2 regions of the Alteromonas sp. W12 genome follow, and region 2 is predicted to be linked to the other one. Evidence: predicted binding sites of a transcription regulator. Region 2 holds the regulator's gene; the other holds the start of a gene.

The links. Region 2 encodes LexA, which represses DNA repair genes until DNA is damaged. Its sites were predicted from a motif close to TACTGTATNNNNATACAGTA; they were not measured.
Region 1: AWH61_RS14495 (putative DNA modification/repair radical SAM protein) is a predicted target of LexA. The motif match lies at 1,791-1,810, and genes of this name have one in related genera.

What each region holds. Positions count from the first base shown of each region.
Region 1 is NZ_LQXH01000009.1:199,725-208,071, reverse strand. Features, by position in the region: gene AWH61_RS14500 (TIGR03915 family putative DNA repair protein) at 1-434, opposite strand, end outside; gene AWH61_RS14495 (putative DNA modification/repair radical SAM protein) at 451-1,692, opposite strand; gene AWH61_RS14490 (hypothetical protein) at 2,157-2,534, shown strand; gene AWH61_RS14485 (5'-methylthioadenosine/S-adenosylhomocysteine nucleosidase) at 2,612-3,520, opposite strand; gene pyk (pyruvate kinase) at 3,716-5,152, opposite strand; gene AWH61_RS14475 (MurR/RpiR family transcriptional regulator) at 5,391-6,242, opposite strand; gene zwf (glucose-6-phosphate dehydrogenase) at 6,527-8,020, shown strand; gene pgl (6-phosphogluconolactonase) at 8,022-8,347, shown strand, end outside.
Region 2 is NZ_LQXH01000008.1:109,690-118,036, reverse strand. Features, by position in the region: gene coxB (cytochrome c oxidase subunit II) at 1-918, opposite strand, end outside; gene lexA (transcriptional repressor LexA) at 1,501-2,127, opposite strand; gene AWH61_RS11890 (sensor domain-containing diguanylate cyclase) at 2,235-4,520, opposite strand; gene plsB (glycerol-3-phosphate 1-O-acyltransferase PlsB) at 4,788-7,241, shown strand; gene ilvA (threonine ammonia-lyase, biosynthetic) at 7,487-8,347, opposite strand, start outside.

The sequences.
Region 1 (8,347 bases), on a different contig from region 2:
GCAATAAAATGCTCTTGTCCGTCAAGTACAACTTCTCGAAATCTCAAAAAAGCACTTATCTTATATGCATCGCGTTTTACTGCTTTAGCCAGCACGTTGAGACGCAACACATCTTCGTCAGTTTTTAAGTGAATAAGGTTTCTGTTTTCGAAAACTACTCGCCATAAAACGCGGTAACATAAAGCGAAACGATCGGGGGCTTGGTGGCATAACGCATACTTCAACAGCGTTAAAACTGATCGGGGAATTCTGTAATTCGTTTGGCTTTCACCAATAGCGTTGGCCGAATCGGTCACGGCAAACAAGTCGTCTTGGTTAGATTGCGAAGTTTGCCATGTAACGTTCTCCGGAGGTATGTGTTGGGCTAGACATTCTCTCGATGCTTTTCGCCATTCGTCGTATCCGGGCACTGATGAAATTGTTACTTTTTTCATTGCGGTACCAATTAGATTAGGCGCTGAACAATTCAAACTGTTTTGGTTGTTTAAATTGCTGTTCAAAGTTACTGCTATCGAGCAAATGTATAGCGGGGGAATAATCACTAACAGTAATGAACGGTTTTAATTTTTGTAAGGGTAAACGCATTTTTGTGAGATCGAACCAGCTAAGCTTTGTGTAACGTCGAATAGCCAAAATTTTTTGTACTGTGCGTGCTCCCAGTCCAGGAACTCGCAATAAAAGTAGCTTGTCAGCTTTATTTAAATCGATGGGAAATATGTGGCGATTGCGTAGCGCCCACGCAAGCTTGGGGTCGTGCTCCATATCTAGCATGTCGTTGTGTACGATTTCATCTAAACCAAATCCATAAAAGCGCAGGAGCCAATCGGCCTGATAAAGTCGGTGTTCACGGATAAGTGGCGCCGGTTTAAGAGGCAAGACTTCAGACGCATCTGGGATGGGCGAAAATGCAGAATAGTAAACGCGCCGCAATTTTTGTTGACCATACAGTTTGACACTCGTGCCAAGGATAACTTTATCATTTGAGTCATCGGCTCCTATGATCATCTGAGTGGACTGTCCGCCAGGAGCAAAGCGAGGTGGGCGTTTGCCCGAGTAGGTTTTATCTACTTTGTGTTCATTTATTTTGTCTTTCAATGTATTCATTGAACCGTGAATTTCACCAAGGTCTTTTTCCGGGGCGTATTTGTTCAACGAATTTTGCGTCGGCATTTCGATGTTTATACTTAGCCTATCGGCATATAAGCCAGCTTCAGCCTGTAGTTCAGGAGATGCATTCGGAATGGTCTTAAGATGAATGTATCCTTTAAATCCGTGATCAATGCGAAGAGACTTCGCGATGCGTACCATGCTCTCCATAGTCAGGTCAGGAGAGCCGACAATACCAGAACTTAAAAATAATCCCTCAATGTAGTTACGCTTATAAAAATTAAGCGTTAAATCAACTGTTTCTTTAACGGTAAAACGCGCTCGTTGAACGTCGCTAGACACCCTATTGATGCAGTAATGGCAATCGTATATGCAATAGTTGGTCATTAGGATCTTTAGTAATGATACGCATCGACCATCAGGGGTAAAGCTGTGACATATCCCTGACCCTCCTGTGAGCGAACCTATTCCTGTTTTGTCAGTTTTACCTGCTTTTCGTTTACCGGCGGAGCCACTTGCGCAAGAAGCGTCATACTTAGCGGCATCTGAAAGAATTTCGAGTTTTTGAATGAGTTTGTCATGCATTGCAAATGGTCACTTTCTCTAGGCAAATGTACGTGGTAGACGGTCTGAAAAAAAACAAGATTCCATACCAGTACTTTGCTTGTTGTGGTATATCTCAATACTGTATAAGTGTACAGCATTAAGGGGAGTGAGTTTATTAAATTTGAAAGGAAAATTTTATCTTGCTGTGTGTAGAAAGTACCTTATACAACTTTAGTATAAGTTTTGGGTTGGTCTAAGCTGCTGAAAAATAAAGATTAACTATATGGTGCGGAAGGTGCATATGGTTAAGTGGATATGAGTGAATTACTTGATGTATTGAATAGACGAAAGTTTGTATTGTCAGGCAGAAAACATCTGCTGCAACGTGAAAGCTAGAAACTTAAATAGTCGAATGACTCAATACATTGGTGATAAATACTTTTAATTAAGTGGATTGTAGCGAGCTTATCGATACAAGTGCAAAATCGTTCAAGGAGTGGGGCATGAACTTTTTAAAGTGGGTTTATTCAGGCTTAGTGGTATCAGCAATCATTGTTATAGTCGGTGTAATTGGGCAAGGAAAGCTATCCGTAAGCCAGGCATCAGCTGATGACGAACAGCGCCCCGTTCACATGGATATTCAAAAAGTACAGCGCAACTTCTCATTGGTAGAATTTGATTTGTCGAAAAAGGCACATCTATTGAGAAAAACGCGTCTAGAGCACTACATTGCACAGGCTAAACAAGCCGATTTAAGAGGTTGGAAATTTAAGCGTGATGAGTTTGTTGAGCGCGCCGAAAATATTCTAAATCACCATCTTACTCAATACGCGAATGATGTTAGTCAAGATGCGGAAACTTATACCGCTCAAGCAATCTAATACAAAGGCTATTCATGAAAACGCGCCCTACATTCTTACAATGTAGGGCGCGTTTTTCGGTTGAGTGTTTTCCACATTTATTCCGACAGCGCAGAAATATAAGCTCTTACCACTTTTTCAACAAAGGCCTGACAATCTTTGGCCGTGGTTGGGTCATATTCACCATGGTTGGTAATGTTGTTCGACAATACGCGAATACCTAAAAAGGGAACGTGGTAGGCATGTGCAATCTGCGCTGCAGAAGCGGTTTCCATTTCTTCCACACTCGTTCCCATATTCTTATGGAGCCATGCTATTCGATCTAACTCATTATTCCAAAAGTTACCACTGCCAATCGTTCCTTTAACGACGTTCCCGCGTTTGTACTGCTTGGATAGCGATAGAGCTAGGTTGATGAGCTGTTTGTCTCCTAAATAAAAACGCAACTTTTCTGCGTCCTTAGCGCTACTTCCTTCTCCCGCGCTGCCTTCTGACGCCATAAGATCCATCGGCAGCCAATTAAACGGTTGAGAACCTTCTCCTTGAGCCAGCTTGGGCGTTTTAAAATTGGATGCATTAATACTGCGTTCGCCAAGAACAATATCACCAACTTTTAAGGAAGGATCGTGGCCACCTGATGTTCCCTGATTGATGATAAGGCGAGGGTGGTATCTCTCTATGCCAATAGCGGTGGCGGCCGCAGTATTTTCTAAACCCTTACCGGTTTTAGCTACCACAATGGGGTACCCGTTTAGTGTCCCTTTATAGAATACGGCATTACCTGAATACTCTGTTGTAGTGTTATCCAAAAGCGCAGCAAAGTATTCAGCTTCAATGGGCATGGGGCCTTGAATCATTATTGGCTGTAATGGTGCATTCTGTGAAGCTACTTCTACACGCTTCATGGTGTGTACGTGCTGTGTATTTGCCCATACGCTATGAGTGAAAAGTGCCAAGAGCGTTATAATTGCTGAAAAACGTGTGTAGCGATTGAAAATGAGCTGCATATCTATCCTTATTTTTGTCGTTGTTGTCCCGAGGAGTGTTAACGAATTCTCGTTGTTTTGTTGAATATGTTTTTTGTAATTTTGATACTGACTTAGATGAGTGTTCTTATTATAAGCGTCAGCTTACCACTGCTTTAGTAAATTACAGGCAAAAAAAAGCGAAGCATTTGCTTCGCTTTAATAGTGTATTCGTCGCTATTCGACTTCTACGATTTTGAGGGTATTGGTCGCGCCCACTTTTTCCATTTCATCGCCGTAAGTCAGGATGATACTGTCGCCGCTTTTCACTAATCCTTTCTCTTTAAGTGATGCAATAACATCGTACTTCAATTTGCCAGGTTCACTGTTTGAAGAGTCAAAGAAAACCGGCTTAACGCCGCGGCAAAGCGCCATTGTGTTAAGCGTTGATTCGTGACGAGACATCGCAATAATTGGCAGAGATGTAGTAATGCGAGACATTAACGTTGGTGTAGTTCCACTTTCAGTCAAACCTACAATCGCTTTAACACTTGGCAAGTGGTTCGCAGCGTAAACCGCTGACAGAGCAATTGACTCGCTAGTAGAAGAAAACTGCTGATCCATGCGGTGCTTGGAAATTTTAACGCTTGGATGTGTTTCCGCGCCTTCACAAACACGAGCCATAGCTGCAACTGTTTCAATAGGGAAATTACCCGCCGCTGTTTCAGCTGAAAGCATTACCGCGTCAGTGCCGTCTAGTACAGCGTTCGCAACGTCCATTACTTCTGCACGTGTAGGCATAGGGCTGTCAATCATCGACTCCATCATTTGCGTCGCGGTGATCACAACCTTGTTGAGCTGGCGAGAACGGGCAATCAGTTTCTTTTGAACACCAACAAGTTCCGCATCGCCAATTTCTACACCCAAGTCACCACGAGCAACCATTACCGCATCTGAAGCGCTGATGATATCCGTCATGGCTTCGTCAGACGCCACCGTTTCAGCACGCTCGACCTTTGCACAAATTTTTGCGTAGCAGCCAGCTGCTTCGGCAAGTTCTCGCGCGTAGTTCAAGTCTGCGCCGCTGCGAGGAAATGACACTGCAAGGTAATCAACACCAATTTTCGCGGCGGTTTTAATGTCTTCTTTGTCTTTTTCGGTAAGTGCATCTGCAGAAAGACCACCGCCTTGACGGTTAATGCCTTTATTGTTTGAAAGCTTGCCGCCTACTGTTACTTCAGTAATCACTTTGCGGCCTTCAACGCCAGTTACTCGAAGCTGAATACGACCGTCATCAAGAAGCAGAATATCGCCTGCTGATACATCATCAGGAAGCGCTTTGTAATCAATACCTACTTGATTAATATCACCTTCGTCGCGGCCTAATTCAGCGTCTAGAATGAATTTTGCGCCAACCTCTAAACGAACTGCACCATCGGCAAAACGAGCAACACGGATTTTAGGACCTTGAAGATCACCTAAAATCGCTACGTATTTACCTAGGTTCTTTGCCGCCTGACGAACGCGCTTTGCACGTTCAATGTGGTCTTCGGCTTGTCCGTGTGAAAAGTTCATGCGCACAGTGTTTGCGCCTGCGGCAATAAGTGCCTGAATCTTTTCAAGTGAGTCGGTTGCAGGTCCTAGGGTGGCAAGAATTTTCGTTCTTCTGGTCATGTGATTCCGTCGCTGTTTCTAAGTTAGAAAAGACAAAGAGTGATAGGCTACGCGTTTATACGGTATGCCTGTAATCGCTTTACGTAATTTTATTACAGAATAATAGTTGAATTTGACAAAAATGTGAATGAAATAAACAAAAACGCCTAACTGGCTCGACCAGTTAGGCGTTTTCGCTGATTTATTGAACCAATATTGTTACGGTAAGTGGTTCTTATATGATCACGTGGGAAGAAAATTACTCACCACGCTTTTCATAACGTGAACCACGCAGCGTATCTTTTACTCGCTTCAGATTCTCTCTAAACTTGTTGCCTCGGCGCAATGTAAAGCCGGTTGCCAGTACATCAATTAGCGTGAGCTGCGCGATGCGAGAGGCCATAGGCATATACATATCAGTATCTTCCGGCACTTCCAGCGATAACACGTAACTGCACTCTTGTGCCAGCGGGCTATCTGCTGAGGTAATTCCTACCACAGTAGCGTCGTTCATGCGGGCAATTTGCGCTATTTCTACTAAGCTTTTAGTTCGGCCCGTATGGCTAATCAATACAACAACATCGCCATCTGAACAGTTCATGCAGCTCATGCGCTGCATTAGAATATCTTCAAAGTAGACCACTGGAACATTGAAGCGGAAAAACTTATTTAGTGCATCGTGTGCCACTGAAGCTGAAGCGCCTAAGCCGAAAAATGAAATTTTCTGTGCCTGTGTAAGTAAATCAACAACGCGATTTACCACGTTCACATCCACAGATTGGCGCGCCACTTCCAGGGACGCCATGGTCGATTCGAATATCTTATTGGTATATTCGTCTGGGCTGTCGTTTTCATCAACATGGCGGTTTACATAAGGCGTGCCGTTAGCCAGGCTCTGCGCTAAATGCAGTTTAAAGTCTGGGAAGCCTTTAGTATCAAGTCTTCGGCAGAAACGGTTTACGGTAGGCTCACTAACATCCGACATCTTAGCGAGGGTTGCTATACTCGAATGAATGGCCGTTTGTGGGTTAGCTAGAATTACTTCAGCTACCTTTTTCTCAGATTTACTGAATGCCGCTTGGTTTTGTGTGATTTTTTCTAAAATGTTCATACAGATATAGCAATTAGTTAGCACAATTTATTGTAAGGTACACCCGTAATAGTACCCAATGTGAAGTCTGTGACAAGAAAAATGTAATTTTTTGACAATTTTTGTTATTTCAATCGGGTTAAATGAGGGTAAACTGAGGGAAATAGTAAAGATTCAGATCCTATAGTTGGTACAAGTTGTAATTTTACTACATTTGGTGTTAACTATACGGTAAAAATAGTCGTTAGTGTTGTAAATAACTGTACAATACGCCGCGGACACATACATTTAAAAGGTCGACGAATATGGTATTGGATAATTCCTACGAACCCTGTGATTTTGTACTTTTCGGTACACTGGGAGATCTTTCACGACGCAAGTTGTTGCCTTCTTTATATCAGCTTGAAAAAGCAAACTTGATGCACCCAGACACCACTATTGTGGGTGTTGCGCGTCAAGAAATGGAGCTGGATGCCTATATTGAAGAAGTTCATGCCAACCTAATCAAGTTTGGCGAGAAGAACTTGTGTGAAGCCACTTGGGAAAAAATGAAAGCGCGTTTGCACTATGCATGCGTAGACATGAAGGACGTTGAAAGCTATTGCGTATTAGACGACCACGTTGACCCAAGCCGCACCATGGTTTGTTATTTAGCGACGCCACCGGCGATATACGGTGATATCTGTCGTGGCCTGCATAGCTGCAAAATTATCGACTCAAGCGTTCGCGTTGTGCTAGAAAAGCCAATTGGTCACGATTTGGCATCGTCTAAAGTGATCAATGAGCAAGTTGCAGAATACTTCGACGAAAAGCAAATTTACCGCATTGACCATTACCTTGGTAAAGAGACAGTACTAAACCTAGTATCACTGCGTTTTGCCAATTCTATTTTTGCTACTAACTGGGACCACAACTGCATTGACCATGTTCAAATCTCAGTTGCAGAGTCAGTGGGTATTGAAGGGCGTTGGGGTTACTTTGACGACGCGGGTCAAATGCGAGATATGGTGCAAAACCACTTGCTACAAATTTTAAGTTTGGTAGCGATGGAGCCTCCGACAACGCTCGACGCTGACAGCATTCGTGACGAAAAATTGAAAGTGCTTAAAGCGCTTCGTCCGATTAACTCGTTTAATATTAATGACAGCACAGTACGCGGTCAGTATACCTCTGGTTTCGTGAAGGGCGAAGAAGTGCCTGGATACCTTGAAGAAGAAGGTGCTAATACGCAAAGTAAAACCGAAACCTTTGTCGCTATTAAAGCGGAAATTGACAACTGGCGTTGGGCTGGTGTGCCGTTCTACCTACGCACAGGTAAGCGCATGCCAACTAAGGTGAGTGAAGTTGTTATTTACTTCAAGCGTCAGCCACACAACTTGTTCGGTGACAGCTTCAAGAATCTCCCACCCAATAAGCTCGTTATTCGTCTACAGCCAGACGAAGGTGTAGAAATCACCGTAATGAATAAAGTACCTGGCTTAACCAGCTCAGGCTCTATGGATCTACAAAAATCCAAGTTAAACCTAAGTTTCTCTGAAGCGTTTGCCGATGAGCGTATTCCTGACGCATACGAAAAACTCCTTCTTGAAGTTATGTTGGGTAATCAGGCGCTATTCGTTCGTCGTGACGAAATTGAGCAAGCTTGGACGTGGGTAGACTCAATTCTTGAAGCGTGGAAGCAATCGAGCGAGCCGCCAGAACCGTATCAAGCAGGTACGTGGGGGCCGGTAGACTCTATAGGTCTTCTTGCTCGCGAAAATCGCAGCTGGTACGAGAGTAAAACAGGGAAGAAAAAGTAATATGGCGTTAACAACTCTATCATTTGAAACACCTGATGCGCTGACTGATGCATTTGCGCAAGACTTAGTCAGCATTTTAAAAACAGGTATTAAAACTCGCGGTCGAGCTTCGCTTGTCGTTAGTGGTGGTCGTACACCGCTGGCGCTTTTTAAACAACTAAGTGAAACCGAACTTGAGTGGGATAAGGTTGATATCACCCTTGCCGACGAGCGCTGGGTTGAAGAGGGCCACGAGGCCAGCAACACCAGCCTAGTCAAAAATAATCTAATTCAAAATAAAGCCGCAGCAGCTCGTTTTATCGAATTGAAAAGCGATGCTAATGATGC
Region 2 (8,347 bases):
TGGCATATGGCAAGCAGCGCACGTTGCGTTGTATACTCGCTCGCCCTCTTTCATCAGTTCATCCATAGACATATTCATAGAAAGTAGACGCTGCTCTTCTTCTTTTGCTTTACGAACAATCTCTTCTTGTTCGCCCATCCACTTTTCAAACTCGGCGGGTTCTTTAGCAATTACCACAACCGGCATATAGCCATGGTCTTTACCACAAAGCTCTGCGCACTGTCCGCGATAAATACCAGGCTCATTCACCTTGGCCCAAGACTCGTTAATAAAGCCGGGGTTGGCATCTTTTTTCACGGCAAAGTCAGGAACCCACCAAGAGTGGATAACGTCGTCAGAGGTAATAAGAAAGCGTACTTTTTTCCCAGTAGGAATAACCAAGGGACGGTCAACTTCCAGCAGGTAGTTATCTGTTTTCTGAAATTTGTTTTCTATTTGCTCGCGCTGAGTGGCGAGTAAAGAATAAAACTCTACATCGCTATCCATATACTTGTAATGCCATTTCCATTGAGAGCCTGTTACTAACACCGTCATGTCAGGCTCAGACGTGTCTTCCATAGCAATTAGAGTATTCGCTGCGGGTACCGCCATGAAGATAAGAATAAGGAAAGGAATAACGGTCCAAGCAATTTCAACCTTCACGTTTTCGTGAAAATTAGCTGGCTTGGCACCACGGGACTTCCTATGTAGATACATTGAGGCGAACATCACGCCAAAAACTACAACCGCGATACCTACACAAATGAAGAACATCAACATATGGAGGTCGTATACCTGCCCACTGATGTCGGTAGCACCGCGTCTCAAATTAAGCGAAGAGGCTTCTTCGCTTGCTTCTTGCGCAAAAAGCAAAGGGGAAAAAAGCAAAATTGGTATACTAGAACACCATTTTGCGAAAACGGTCGTTAGTTGTTTCACTCAGCACCTCCGTAATGGCGTGGTCAAAGACGCTGATTAATTTGCGCGATGCCCTACCAAATGGTTTGCGAACGATTGACCCATAACCTCAACTTGTAAAACAAATTTAGAGTCATTGTTATTATTTTGTTAATCTCTGTATAAGAATTGCGCAATAATGTCGTGCCGTCTAGTCTTTTCTATTAAAAATTTAACGAAGTGGTTAATTTTTAATCATTTACTAAAATGGTCGCGGGGGATTTGAAGTGCAAAAAGAGAAAGCGATTGCTGTGGGATGTCCTTGGAATCAAACAGGCATTTTGAACACAGGGTTAAAGTAAATGCTCGCCTAACTAGTTAAGAAATCAATAAGTAACCGATGACTCAATGTCGATTTCAAACAAAATTCAAAATAAAAAATGGAAAATACTCGAAGCATTCATAGAAAGAATAACGTGAGTAAAGATAAAAATAAGTGCGCAGAAAACCAACAGGTTTGCTGGGCAAGATAAAATCTAAGTTGGCAGATTGAAGAAAAAAACAGGAACAAAAGACATAAAAAAAGCGGCTAACGTGCCGCTTTTATACAAACAAGCTAAAATACTACATCCAGTCAGCGTTTCTGATCACACCCACCGCAATACCTTCTATCGCAAAATGTTCAGTCGCCAAATCAACTTTTATTGGTGCAAACTCATCATTTTCAGCATGAAGCAATACTTCACGCCCGCGTTTCTCTAGACGCTTTACAGTGACGTCTTCATCTACACGCGCCACAACCACCTGACCGTTGTGTACATCAGTGGTACGATGAACAGCGAGAAGGTCACCGTCTAAAATACCAATGTCTTTCATGCTCATACCGTTGACGCGTAGCAAAAAGTCGGCATGGGGTTGAAACAGTGCAGGATCGACTTTGTAGTGCGACTCAACATGCTCTTGCGCCAAGATCGGCTCACCGGCTGCAACACGCCCAATTAACGGTAGGCCTTCTTCTTCTTGTGCGTCGTTATCAAGAGGGATATTGAGCTTAATGCCACGAGACGTACCAGGCAAAATTTCAATCACGCCTTTACGCGCCAATGCTTTCAAATGTTCCTCTGCTGCATTAGCAGAACGAAAGCCAAGCTGACGGGCTATTTCCGCACGAGTAGGCGGCATTCCCGTTTCTAACATGGTTGTTTTAATAAGTTCTAAAACTTCGGTTTGTCGAGCTGTGAGTGGGCGCATAAAAGACCTGTCTGTTCATACAGTTCCTGTAAGTATATACACCTAAAACTAAATAACAAGCACTTGCCGCGTCTTTTGCTATCAGTTTTAGCCACGTACTGACACTATTACTCATCCCATACGACTTGGTTTCTGCCCTGCTCCTTGGCTCTGTACAGCGCTTTGTCAGCAAGCGATAAGAGGGCGCTGAAATCCGCCTCAAAGGTGTCTTTGATAAATGTTGCGCCGATGCTGATCGATAAATTCATCGTGTCTGTCTTGTAGGTCACCCTTCCTTCTTCAACAGCAATGCGCAGTGCTTCTAGCTGCCTATGGATCTCTTCTTTCTTGTCACCTATCATGACTATTGCAAACTCTTCTCCTCCTAATCGAGCCACGACATTTGGCGCTTGATTATGTTTAGCTATTTTTCTCGCAACAGCAATAAGCGCCTGATCTCCAGCATCGTGACCGTAGGTATCGTTTACTTTTTTGAAGTGATCAATATCGACAATAGCAACACATCCTCGACAATGTTGTTTTGAAAATGAGATGCACTCGTCAAGGAACGCGCGTCGGTTATAAAGGCCCGTTAAAGAATCAGTCATCGCCAAATGCCTAAGCTTCTCTTCAGCAACGGCTCGGGCTTCCTCAAGCTCTACTGCGTAGAACAAGCCAGCCAAAGCATCTAAAAAGGGCTGTAGAAACTCAGCATCTTCGTCAGTGTAGGTATCAAACTTGTTCGCTAAACCGACCATTCCCACTACTTTATCTTTCACTTTTATTGGTAGGCCTAAAAATCGGCTAATGCGCGGATGACCGTGCGGAACACCTTTGGAATTAGGGTGACTGTTTGGCGCATTACTAATGGTAACTTCTCCCGTTAAAATTGAGGTTCCAAAAAGGTTATCGAAGTTACTAAAGTAGAGGTTTCGTTTTTTGTACTCTGCATATTGAGAAAAGCTACTGTTATCCCAAACAATTTCAGAAATCGCATGAATGAAAAGTCTAGATGAGCTACCGTCTCCTTTCATTTGGCCGACGAAGGCAAACTGGCTATCTGAGATATCTATGAGTTCGGCCAATACGGACTGACACGCCATCGTCAAGTCATTGTTCTGGAGATATGATGCCCGGGTTTTATTGATAAATTGAAGGAGCTGGGTTTTCTTTCTCTCATGCAGTTCGCTTTCCATTCGTTGCGTTATATCTCTATGAATACCTGCTATTCGAACCGGCTTACCTTGGGCATCTGTCTCAACGGTTTTCCCATAACTTTCAACCCAAACCCAAGAGCCATCAGTGTGTTTCATGCGAAATGTGGTGTTAAAGACTTTGCTCTTACCAATTAGATGCATGTTGAGCTGCTTTTCAACTTTGACGTAATCCGCGGGATGAATGAGCTGTCTAAAAAAGCGGGAGCCACTGTCATAGTATTCATACTCAAGACCAACAATGTCGCACCAGCGCTTGTTGACTTGATTAACATCGGCGGCCAAGTTCCAGTCCCATGTTCCTAACTCTGAAGCCTCGAGTAATAAACGCATCCGCTGATTGGTTTTGTTGAGCTTATCTTCCACATACTTTTGGTCACTAGTGTCAAACAAAAATGCTTGAACCGAGTACAACATGCCGTCTTCGCGAAAATTTGCCGTTGATATCATGCTCACCCAAATAGTACGCGTTGGCGTCCTTATCTGAAGACGGCAGGTGTGCGTTTCAACACCTTCCATGTGGGCCTGCATAGCAAAGGTAAAATCACCCTCCGCCTCCTCAGACAGCACCTCACTCAATGCCACCGTTCCAGTGAGCAAATCTTGGGGTGAAACTCCCAATACACGCTCACTATTTTTCGAGATATACACCAGCCTCAACGACGTATCATAGCGCCACGTTGCCAACACAATAGGAGACTTCTCAATAAGCCCATGCTCGCGTTTAAGCGCTTCGTGTTCTCTTGAAAGCGAAATATGCTGACTAACCAAAGCACCTATTCTCTCTAAAACTTCTAAGTGTTTTGCGTCTATTTCTCTTGGCACGGTATCAATTAAACATACGGCACCGATTACCTGATCATTTATCTCGATCGGCGTTCCTGCGTAGAAACAAATGTGAGGTTCTCCGGTGACGAGAGGATTATGCATAAACCGTGGATCTTCTTGCGCGTTGCTAACAACCACCTGCTTGCGCTCTTCAACGACGTGACTACAAAACGCATGTTCACGAGTGACTTTAGAAAGAGTGGTTCCGTAGTGTGCTTTAAAGGTTTCTTCAAACTCTCCGACGACGCCAATGAGTGCGATCGGCACCTTGTATGCCTCTGCGAGCACCATCATTAAATCATCAAGATCTAACGGCACTTCGCTATTGAGCATAAAGTCATCAATTGTCTTTAACCGGCTTTGATCATCCACTACTGCTTGCTCATATTCATTTGCCCTTATAAAAGTAGTAACAGTCCGGCTGTACCGCAATTAAATACAGCTAATGTTACGTTCTCTGTATTCGAACCCATTATAGAAATGGCTGTGACTCACAAGAAAAGGAGAAGGGCGCTTTTGAACTTCCCATGTTATGGATAGTCATTACAGCATGAGAAGCGATGAAATTGGCTTGTCGCGAGATTGTGACGCGTTTGTGTTACACTTCACCCGTTTTTATTTCATAGGATTACATAATTCATGTCGTGGATGCGAAAAGCCCTTCTGTCGGTATTTCATTATCCTGTTAAGTTACTGGTTAAAGCCCACAGCATTCCAGTTAACGTTGAAACCGAATTAGGAATAGATAAAAGTAAACCTATCGTTTATCTACTCCCCACCAACTCAGTGACAGACCAACTTGCACTGAGAATGTCGACTAAAGCGCTAGGTTTACCTAGTCCTACAGAAACCCTCACATTAGCGGGGCGAGAGTATTCGTCGACCTTATTTTTACGCAAAACCCAGCCTCTTTTCCGTTCGTCGGCTAAAGATACGGGAATTGAAGACGTTTTTACTGACCTCTTTCATTTGCATAGAGACCATGAAAACCTAGATTTACAAGTTGTTCCTGTCTATGTGACGTGGGGCCGTGCCCCGGGTCGTGGTAAGCCAGGCTTAAGCGATCTCATTGCTGATAAAGCGGCGCCAAGTTGGCTTCGTAAGTTGTTCATTGTGCTGTTTTTGGGCCGCGACAACTTTATTAACTACTCTAAAGCCGTTTCTGCACGCGCGATGTCCAATCAACATGGTAGTGACCAAAGTATTGCACATAAGCTTGTGCGCGTAGCAAGCACTCACTTTCAAAGAAAGCGCCAAAGCATGACTGGCCCTACGCTGTTAGAGCGCCAAGAACTCAATAATAGTGTGTTGGGCTCTGATGCAGTGCGTCGCGCTATTGCTGAGGAATCACGAAGCAAGAAGGTGTCTCATGAAAAAGCGAAAGAGACTGCCCAAACCTACATCACAGAAATCGCGGCAGACTACCGCGAAGGGCTAATTCGTTTTGGCGACAGGCTACTTACCCGTATATGGAACAAAATTTATAACGGTATTAGTGTAGGTCATGCCGATCGCATTCGTGAATTGGCGGCTAATGGTCATGAAATCATCTACGTACCGTGCCACCGTAGTCACATGGATTACCTATTATTGACTTACGTGATTTATCACGAGGGTATGGTTACGCCACATATCGCTGCAGGTATCAATCTGAACTTTTGGCCGGTTGGAAAAATGTTCCGTCGTGGCGGTGCTTTTTTCTTACGCCGCAGTTTTGCAGGCAACAAGCTCTACACAGCTGTTTTCAGAGAATATCTAGAGCTGCTGTTTAACAAAGGCTATTCGGTAAAATACTATCCCGAAGGTGGCCGCAGCCGAACCGGCCGTTTGATCCCACCGAAAACGGGCATGCTAGCCATGACCATTCAAGCCATGCTCAAAGGCGTTAACCGTCCAGTTAGTATCGTGCCTGTTTATATCGGCTATGAAAACGTGATGGAAGTGAAGAGCTATTTGAACGAACTCAAAGGCTCTAAGAAGAAAAAGGAATCTAACCTTCAGGGGTTCTCGGCTATTCGTAAACTCAAGAATTATGGTCACGGATACGTGAATTTTGGCGAACCCATTGCGCTTAACCAGTTTCTTGAAAATCATGTGCCTAACTGGCGAGATTGTCGCGATGCCGAGCCAGAGAAAAAACCAGCGTGGCTGACACCTGCGGTTAACGAACTGGCCAATAATGTCATGACGCGAATTAATCGCGCAGCGGCATTAAATGGTATGGCGTTAGCGTCGTTATGCTTACTGTCTTCTAAACGACAGACCATGAGTGAAGCAGAGTTAAAACAAGCAATGGGCGACTTCATGGACTTGTTTAAAGCGGTACCGTTCAGCGATGATGCCACCATTCCAGATTCATCAGCGGAAGAGCTACTGCGCGATACGCTGAAATTAGGCCGCTTTGACGTAAAAGAAGACGATTATGGGCGTTTGATCAGTCCTCAACCAAAATCAGCGGTATACCTCACTTATTATCGCAACAACATTTTGCACTTATTCGCGATCCCAGGTCTTATAATGGCGTCTATCTTCGCGAAGAAAGGCACCACGAAGAACAGTATTTTTCAGCTTATTGCGGCGCTTTATCCGTTGCTGCAAAAAGAGCTATTCTTGCACCTTACCCAAGATGAGGCGCTTGCGCATACTGATGCGCTTATAACAGCGCTACTAAACAAAGGATTGTTGCGTCAGGAGGGCGATGAACTGTTGCCGCCAGATGCACACTGCAAACAATTCCACTCAGCATGGCTGTTAAGCCGATGTATGCAGGAAACGCTTCAGCGTTACGCGGTGGTATTGACCATTCTTGATAAAGAAAAAGTGATTAGCCGAAGTGCGCTTGAGCGCGAAAGTAAGCAAGTGGCTGAACGCTTATCTGCTCTCTACGGGCTAAGCTCACCAGAGTTTTACGATAAGAATGTGTTGTCTAGCTTTATCAGTGCATTGAAAGAAAACCACTGGCTGGACTCTGAAAAAGATGGCAGCTTAAAGTACTCAGAAGAGTGTGAAGCCTTACGTGCTGACGTTATGGCCCTGATTTGGCCAGAAATGATGCAGCATTTGGAGAACGTTACACTAAACGCTTCGAATTAAGGCGACGCTAGCTGGCTGAATTTGCCAGCACTACGGAGCTTAGGTAAAAAGAGAAAGCCCATGCTACTGCATGGGCTTTTTATTGCGCGTCAATCTATCTTGGCTGGCATTGAAAATCCCCATACTTCATTGATAGATAGACGCTAGATAGTGCCGCTTCGTATCGCTCCCCGGTAAACCTGCGCTTAACGCGAAGCAATACAAAGCGAAAACGGGAGATAGGCTCGTTTCGCCTGTTTCGCTATTTAGACCTTCGCTGGTTGCGACAGGAAAAAACGATAGGCGGGGTTGTCTGTTACTTCTTCAACCTTATAGCCTAACTCAGCAACATGCTGGTTAAAGTCATCTCTACTTTCTGGTGCGATATCAAAGCCTGCCAATACCAAACCTTCTGCTGCGCCATGGTTGCGATAGTGAAATAGGGTAATATTCCACTGTTCACCTAACGTATTTAAGAAGTTCAGTAGCGCACCCGGACGCTCAGGAAATTCAAAGCTGAAGACTTGCTCGTTGAGAATAGTTGGCGGACGGCCACCAACCATGTGACGAACATGGAGCTTCGCTAACTCATTATCGGTTAAGTTGACGCAGTCATACCCTTTGCTTTCAAGGTCGCTTTGCAGTGCAGCAAACTCTTGCTGCCCGCCTTTAAGCTTAACGCCCACGAAAATATGTGCTTCGCTCTCACTGGCATAGCGATAGTTAAATTCGGTGATTGCTTTTGCCCCAACGCACTCGCAAAACTGTTTAAACGCACCTTTGTTTTCAGGAATTTTAACCGCAAAGACCGCTTCTTTCTGCTCACCTAATTCACAGCGTTCAGACACATAGCGAAGGGTATGAAAGTTGATGTTTGCGCCACACAGAATGCCGCCTAACTTCTTACCTTTGAGGTCGTGTTGCTTAGCGTACTTGCGAATTGCCGCCACCGACAATGCGCCCGCAGGCTCTGCAATAACACGGGTATCATCAAAGATATCCTTAATTGCTCCGCATATTTCATCATTAGTAACCGTAATGGTTTCATCAATTAAACGATTACACAGACGGAAAGTTTCCTGCCCCATCACTTTAACAGCAACGCCATCAGCAAAAATGCCGACGCT